One region of the Bradyrhizobium sp. PUT101 genome, then DNA from elsewhere that is predicted to be linked to it. Evidence: predicted binding sites of a transcription regulator. Region 1 holds the regulator's gene; each other region holds the start of a gene.

Region 1 (2,200 bases):
GCTCAACGCCTCCGGCCTGTCGCTCTCCGGCGGCCAGCAGCAGCGCCTCTGCATTGCCCGTACCGTCGCGGTGCGGCCCGAGGTGATCCTGTTCGACGAGCCCTGCTCGGCGCTCGACCCGATCTCGACCGCCAAGGTCGAGGAGCTGATCCAGGAATTGTCCGAGAACTACACGATCGCGATCGTCACCCACAACATGCAGCAGGCGGCCCGCGTCTCCGACAAGACCGCCTTCATGTATCTCGGCGAGCTGATCGAGTTCGACGACACCAGCAAGATCTTCACGTCGCCGACCGACCGGCGCACGCAGGATTACATCACCGGCCGGTTCGGCTGAGGAGACGGAACATGGGTTCTGAACATACCGCAAAGGCTTTCGACACCGACCTGCAGGAGCTCACCCGCCTGGTCGCTGAGATGGGCGGCATTGCCGAGCGCATGATCGTCGATTCCGTCGACGCGCTGATCCGCCGCGACGTCACGCTCGGTCAGCGCGTCGTCACCACCGACGCCGAGCTCGATATGCTGCAGAAGCGCATCGAGGAGCGCGCCGTGCTCACCATCGCCCGCCGCCAGCCGATGGCGGTCGATCTGCGCGAGATCGTCGGCGCCATGCGCGTCGCGACCGATCTCGAGCGCATCGGCGATCTCGCCAAGAACATGGGCAAGCGCGTCGCGGCGCTGGAGACCGACTTCCACCCGCTCAAACTGTTCCGCGGGCTGGAGCACATGACCGACCTCGTGCAGCAGCAGGTCAAGTCGGTGCTGGACGCCTATGCCGCGCACGATCTGCCGGCGGCGATGGCGGTGTGGAAAGGCGACGAGGAAGTCGACGCCATCTGCACCTCGCTGTTCCGCGAACTCCTCACCTACATGATGGAGGATCCGCGCAACATCTCTTTCTGCATCCATTTGATGTTCTGTGCCAAGAACATCGAGCGGATCGGTGACCACGCCACCAACATCGCCGAGACCGTGTTCTACATGATCGAGGGCCAGGCGATCACCGACAAGCGGCCGAAGGGCGACATGACGACCTTCGCCACGACGGTGCCGAATACCTAAGGAGCGACGACAACATGGGCGCACGCATTATGGTGGTTGAGGACGAGGAAGCTCTCACCGAGCTTCTCCGCTACAACCTCGAAGGCGACGGCTATGACGTCGAGACGGTTATGCGCGGCGACGACGCCGACACCCGCCTCAAGGAGCACATTCCCGATCTGATCGTGCTCGACTGGATGCTGCCGGGCCTGTCGGGCATCGAGCTGTGCCGGCGGCTGCGCACCCGTCCCGAAACCAAGCAGCTGCCGATCATCATGCTTACCGCGCGCGGCGAGGAGAGCGAGCGGGTGCGGGGACTTGCGACCGGTGCCGACGATTACATCGTCAAGCCGTTCTCGGTGCCGGAGCTGCTGGCGCGCGTGAAGGGTCTGCTCAGGCGCGCCAGCCCCGAGCGGCTCGCCACCGTGCTCGCCTATGGCGACATCGAGCTCGACCGCGACAAGCGCCGCGTGGCGCGCTCGGGCCGGCCGATCGATCTCGGCCCGACCGAATATCGTCTGCTGGAGTTCTTCCTGGAGCATCCCGGCCGCGTGTTCTCGCGCGAGCAGCTGCTCGACAGCGTCTGGGGCCGCGACATCTACATCGACGAGCGCACTGTCGACGTCCACATCGGCCGCCTGCGCAAGCTGCTCAATCTCGGCCGCGAGCAGGATCCGATCCGCACCGTCCGTGGCGCCGGCTATGCGCTGGACGATCGGTTCGCGAAGGCGGAGCAGACCTGAGTTTTGTGAATGTCGAATTAGCGAGCCGCGGCAACAATCTTGGCCGTCATCCCGGGGCGCGCGTAGTGCGAGCCCGGGATCCAAAACCACAGGACGTGGTTTGGCGAAGACTCGCAGTAGCCATCTCGCGCAATCACTGCGCCCTGTGGTTATGGATCCCCGCCTCCGCGGGGATGACACCGAGTAAGTCGAGCCGTCATCATGTGACGGCTGCAATCAGCCAGATCTATAAGCTCACCGCGTGCCCGGCTTCGCCGGTGCGCGCCGCCGATCCGCTGCGGGCTGATACGCCACGCGCGAATGCTGCGCGCAGTAGGGCAGGCCCGAGAGCGCCTTGCCGCCGCAGAAGAAGAAATCCGGGCTGGAGGGATCGCCGACCGGCCAGTGGCAGGTTGCCTCGTTCAATTCCAGCA
Region 2 (2,200 bases), 670 kb from region 1:
GCTACTGCGCCGAACGCGGCGTCCCCCACAAGAATTGCGGCAAGCTGATCGTCGCGACCAATGCGAAGGAAACCGAGAAGCTGCAATCGATCAAGGCGCATGCCGAGGCCAATGGCGTGCTCGACATGCAGCTGCTCACGGGTGAGGCCGCGCGGGCGCTGGAGCCGGCGCTCGCCTGCGATGCTGCGCTGCTGTCACCGTCAACGGGCATCATCGACAGCCACGCCTACATGCTTTCGCTGCGCGGCGAGGCCGAGGACGCCGGCGCGGCGTTCGCGTTTCACACCCCGCTGATCCGCGCCAAGGCGACTGCCGGCGTCATCGAGGTCGAGGCCGGCGGCGAGGCGCCGATGACGCTGCAATGCAGCCTCCTCGTCAACGCCGCGGGGCTGTCGGCGACGAATGTCGCGCGCAACGTCGACGGCATGCCGCTGGACCGGATTCCTCCGGCCTATCTCGCCAAGGGAAACTACTTCAGCTGCAACGCCAAGGCACCGTTCTCGCGCCTGATCTATCCGGTGCCCGAACCCGGCGGGCTAGGGGTCCATCTGACGCTGGACATGGCAGGACAGGCGCGTTTCGGGCCCGACGTCGAATGGATCGAGACGATCAACTACGAGGTCGATCCGTCACGCGCCGAGCGCTTCTATCCGGCGATCCGCAAATACTGGCCGACGCTGCCCGATGGCGCGCTGATGCCGAGCTATTCGGGCATCCGCCCGAAGATCGTTCCGCCGGCTGTGGCCACTCAGGACTTTTTGATTCAGGGCCCGCGCGACCACGGCGTTGCAGGCCTGATCAACCTGTTCGGTATCGAATCCCCAGGATTGACGTCGTCGCTCGCGATCGCCGATCACGTCGCCGAGCTCGCAGACATCCAGAGCGTTTTGGAGCGAGGTGAATAACGGTTCGCGTCGAGAAACGACGTCCCGGCAAAGCTGGCGCCAGGCAAACATCTTGCGCCACCTTGCAGCAGGGATGAGCACGAATGCTCTCATCCCTGCGTGGAAGGATGTGATCAACTCTACGGTGTTACGGGGGTCATTAGTGGAGCGTGTCGCCGTGCTTCAGACGCTCGATCTGGTCCTTGACCATCAACTTCCGGCGCTTCAACTCAACAATTTGCAGGTCGTCTGTTGAAAGGTGCACGAGAGCGTCATGCAATTCGTTTTCGAGAAGTTTGTGCTTCCGTTCCAATTCAACAAGATGTGCCTGAATTGTCATTCGAAACCTCCTCGGTAGGGTTGAACCTCAGGATTCGATCCGGACGATTAAGTCTACATCACCGATTCATCCTGTCGATGGGTATCCGTCGTCGCAGTGTCATTTTTGAAAGTTCATATGTAACGAAGCGTGACTAAGGGAACCGCGCGGGAAAAATCCATGATATCAATGCGCCTGCGCAACACCGCGTCGGCCTGCAGAAATATGTTGCGGGAGACCGGCGAGCGAGGATCGCAGATCGCTTGCGATCACGCCGCGCAAGGACGATAATTTCCACAGGGCATCCACAGCCTTAATCTCACGCTTATCGGTTTTCGGCCACCGCAGACATGACCAATGAAGACGAGCGTGAGCTCGAAGCCGAGCTCACCCGGTTGCAGCAGGAACACCGAGATCTGGACGCCGCGATCGATGCACTGCATCAATCGCCCGCCCCCGACCTATTGCGGTTACAGCGGTTGAAGAAGCGCAAGCTGTTGTTGCGTGATCGCATCGCGTTCATCGAAGACCAGATTACCCCCGACATCATCGCCTGATCCGTGAGCCGGCCTGCGCCGCGCGCTCACCCACATGAATCCGCTTGACTCAATTAGAACAAAATAGGAACATTTCGAAGCGCCCAATTCTCCGAAAAGGCCAAAGCCCACGGCACGAGGACAACGCAAATGTCGGCAACGCCCCTTCTCGACAACAGCCATTATGAACAGGCCTGCGACCAGGCGATCGCGATGTGCGACGGCAATCTGCGCAGCACCATCAAGGCGCTGATCATGGCCAATGAATATCTGGAAGCCGAGCTGGAGGAATTGCAGGCGGCGATTTCCGCCGGCTGCATTCCGGAGACCTCGCGCAGCAAGATGCGGAGCAAGAGCAGCGCCGCCTGATTTTCAACACTGGAGCAACGCCATGTCGGATGTGACCTACTACGTTGCAATGCCCTTTTTGATCGACGCCGACGGCTCGCCGGTCGCCGGCG
Region 3 (2,200 bases), 130 kb from region 1:
GTTCTGCAGCGTCAGCGTGAAGCTCTCGTTCGCCTCATTGTCGGTATCGCCGGCGACGGTGACGGTCACGACCGCGGAGATCTCTCCCGCCGCGATGTTGCCGCTGAAGCTGACCGGCTCGCCGCCGACATAGTCGGCCGCATCGGTCTGCGCCGAAGCGATCGTTCCCGAGAACGCGACGTCGCCCGTGGTGCCGCCGCTGCGCTCGACGGTGAACTGATAGACGGTCGGACCGCTGTTACCCTCGTCATGCGACACCGTAAGCGAATCCGGCGCGAAGGCGACGTGCTGCGCTTCGATCGACGATTCGGACGAACTGGTGACGCGGATGTCGTCGATACCGACCCACTCGTCATTGCCGACGGCGTTGGTGGTGAGAATGCGAAGCTGGATGTCGTTGCGGCCGTCGACGGCGGCAGGCAGCAGCAGATCGAACGGCGTCACCTGGGTCGCGGCACCGCCGGTGGTGACGTCGGCGGCGTAGCCGCTTGGAACGTTGGTCCACGCCCCGCTCGAACCGAGCCGGTACTGCACATTGATCTGCTGCGCGGAGTCGTCCGTGCTGGCGTCGAGGTCGCGTGCGTTGAAGCTCAGCCGGACATCTTTGCGGCCGGTGGCGTCGAGATGGATCACGAGGCCGGGGGCATCCGCACTGTTTGAGCCGTTCAGCGCCACCGTCGGGTTGGCGATCTGGAATTCGGCCACACCGCCGTTGGTGATGGCGGTGTTGGTCTGGTTGGCGACGACGTCGACATCTCCCGACGACGATCCGGTGGCCGTACGCGCGTCCACCCCGGCGGCCGAAACGACATCGTTGCCGAGATAGCCGACGATCGATGCGACCCCCGACCAGTCATCGTTGGTCGTGATAAGGCCGGTATTGGACCAGTCCTGCAGGAAATCGCCGTTCGCCAGGACATGAGGGGTCGTCGACATGTATCGCCACTCCAGCGCTTGAGAGAAGACGTCGCGGATCGCCGCCTCACGGCATGCGTAAGGGCGCGGTCCAGACGGCCGATTGTTAACGGATCGTTAATGAGTGTTAATAGAACGCCGACGACAACAGATCGGTGACTGCTTCTTAACGGGCCGGTGAAGTCGCGACACGAAAGGCGCCGAAGACCGTGCGAGCCAACGACTCGACCTGCGACAGGCGGCGCGCTCGACCTCTCTCGGCCGGCAGCAATCGCCAATGAGTCATCGCGCTACAGCTCGATCAGCGCGCCGCGAGGGGCGACCACGCCAGGTTTCGAGTGCCGGCCTGCGCGCCGAACTTCCGAACCGAGGCGGCGTTTCGTCGCAGGATGTCGCGGCCTCGTTGCCGCCGGCCCGCGTTTTCGCGCGCCGCGCTTGTCATGCGCCTGACGTTGAACCTCGCTAACGAACGCCGACCGCATCCGACCGTGACGGTCCGACGTCGTTTTGAATTGAGTATCATGACCGCAACAACGTCCTCCGCGTCGACTCCCGCGTCCGGCGATCTCGCGTCGGCCGCGATCGCCTCCTGCAGAACGGCCTTTCTGACGGTGGGACTGTTCTCGGCGGTGCTCAATCTGCTGATGCTCACCGGCTCGATCTACATGCTGCAGGTGTACGACCGGGTCATTCCTTCGCACAGCATTCCGACCTTGATCGCGTTGTCGATCGCGGTGGCGGCGGCGTATGCGATGCAAGGGCTGTTCGATCTGCTGCGTCAGCGCATTCTGACCCGGATCGGATCGGCGCTGCACGCGGCGCTGTGGCAACCGGTCGTCTGCAACATCCTGCGCGGGCCGCTGCGCGGCGGCGGCGCAAATCGCGGCCTGCAATTGTCCCATGACCTGGACTCGGTCCGGTCGTTCCTTTCCGGGCTCGGCCCGACGACCTTGTTCGACTTGCCGTGGATGCCGCTGTATCTCGCCGGCTGCTTTCTCTTGCATCCTTATCTCGGCTGGACGCTGGTCGCGGGCGCGGTGCTGCTGTTCGGGATCGCGCTGCTCACCGAGGTGCTGACGCGGGCGCCGACCCGGGACGCCTCGCGTGCCGGCGCAATCCGCGGCGTCCAGCTTGAAGCCGGTCGGCGCAACGCCGAAATCGTGGCCGCGCTGGGGATGGAGCAGCGGTTGATCGACCGGATCGGCGCCGCCAACGACGATCTCGTCGCCGCGCAGCAGCGCAACGCGGACATCGCCGGATCGCTCGGCGCGTTGTCGAAGGCGCT

Evidence for each region. The regulator PhoB, encoded in region 1, activates phosphate uptake and scavenging genes when phosphate is short. The targets are predictions, from matches to a motif close to TGTCATNNANCTGTCAT.
Region 2: the regulator PhoB is predicted to act here: its motif matches at 1,311-1,327, upstream of ACSHT2_RS15505 (YdcH family protein).
Region 3: the regulator PhoB is predicted to act here: its motif matches at 1,060-1,076, upstream of ACSHT2_RS18020 (ExeM/NucH family extracellular endonuclease).

The regions. Positions count from the first base shown of each region.
Region 1 covers NZ_CP197207.1:3,819,831-3,822,030, reverse strand. The annotation lists gene pstB (phosphate ABC transporter ATP-binding protein PstB) at 1-337, shown strand, start outside; gene phoU (phosphate signaling complex protein PhoU) at 349-1,065, shown strand; gene phoB (phosphate regulon transcriptional regulator PhoB) at 1,080-1,787, shown strand; gene ACSHT2_RS18670 (GcrA family cell cycle regulator) at 2,022-2,200, opposite strand, start outside.
Region 2 covers NZ_CP197207.1:3,148,212-3,150,411, forward strand. The annotation lists gene ACSHT2_RS15500 (NAD(P)/FAD-dependent oxidoreductase) at 1-905, shown strand, start outside; gene ACSHT2_RS15505 (YdcH family protein) at 1,045-1,224, opposite strand; gene ACSHT2_RS15510 (YdcH family protein) at 1,554-1,760, shown strand; gene ACSHT2_RS15515 (hypothetical protein) at 1,890-2,108, shown strand; gene ACSHT2_RS15520 (hypothetical protein) at 2,131-2,200, shown strand, end outside.
Region 3 covers NZ_CP197207.1:3,688,133-3,690,332, forward strand. The annotation lists gene ACSHT2_RS18020 (ExeM/NucH family extracellular endonuclease) at 1-936, opposite strand, end outside; gene ACSHT2_RS18025 (type I secretion system permease/ATPase) at 1,437-2,200, shown strand, end outside.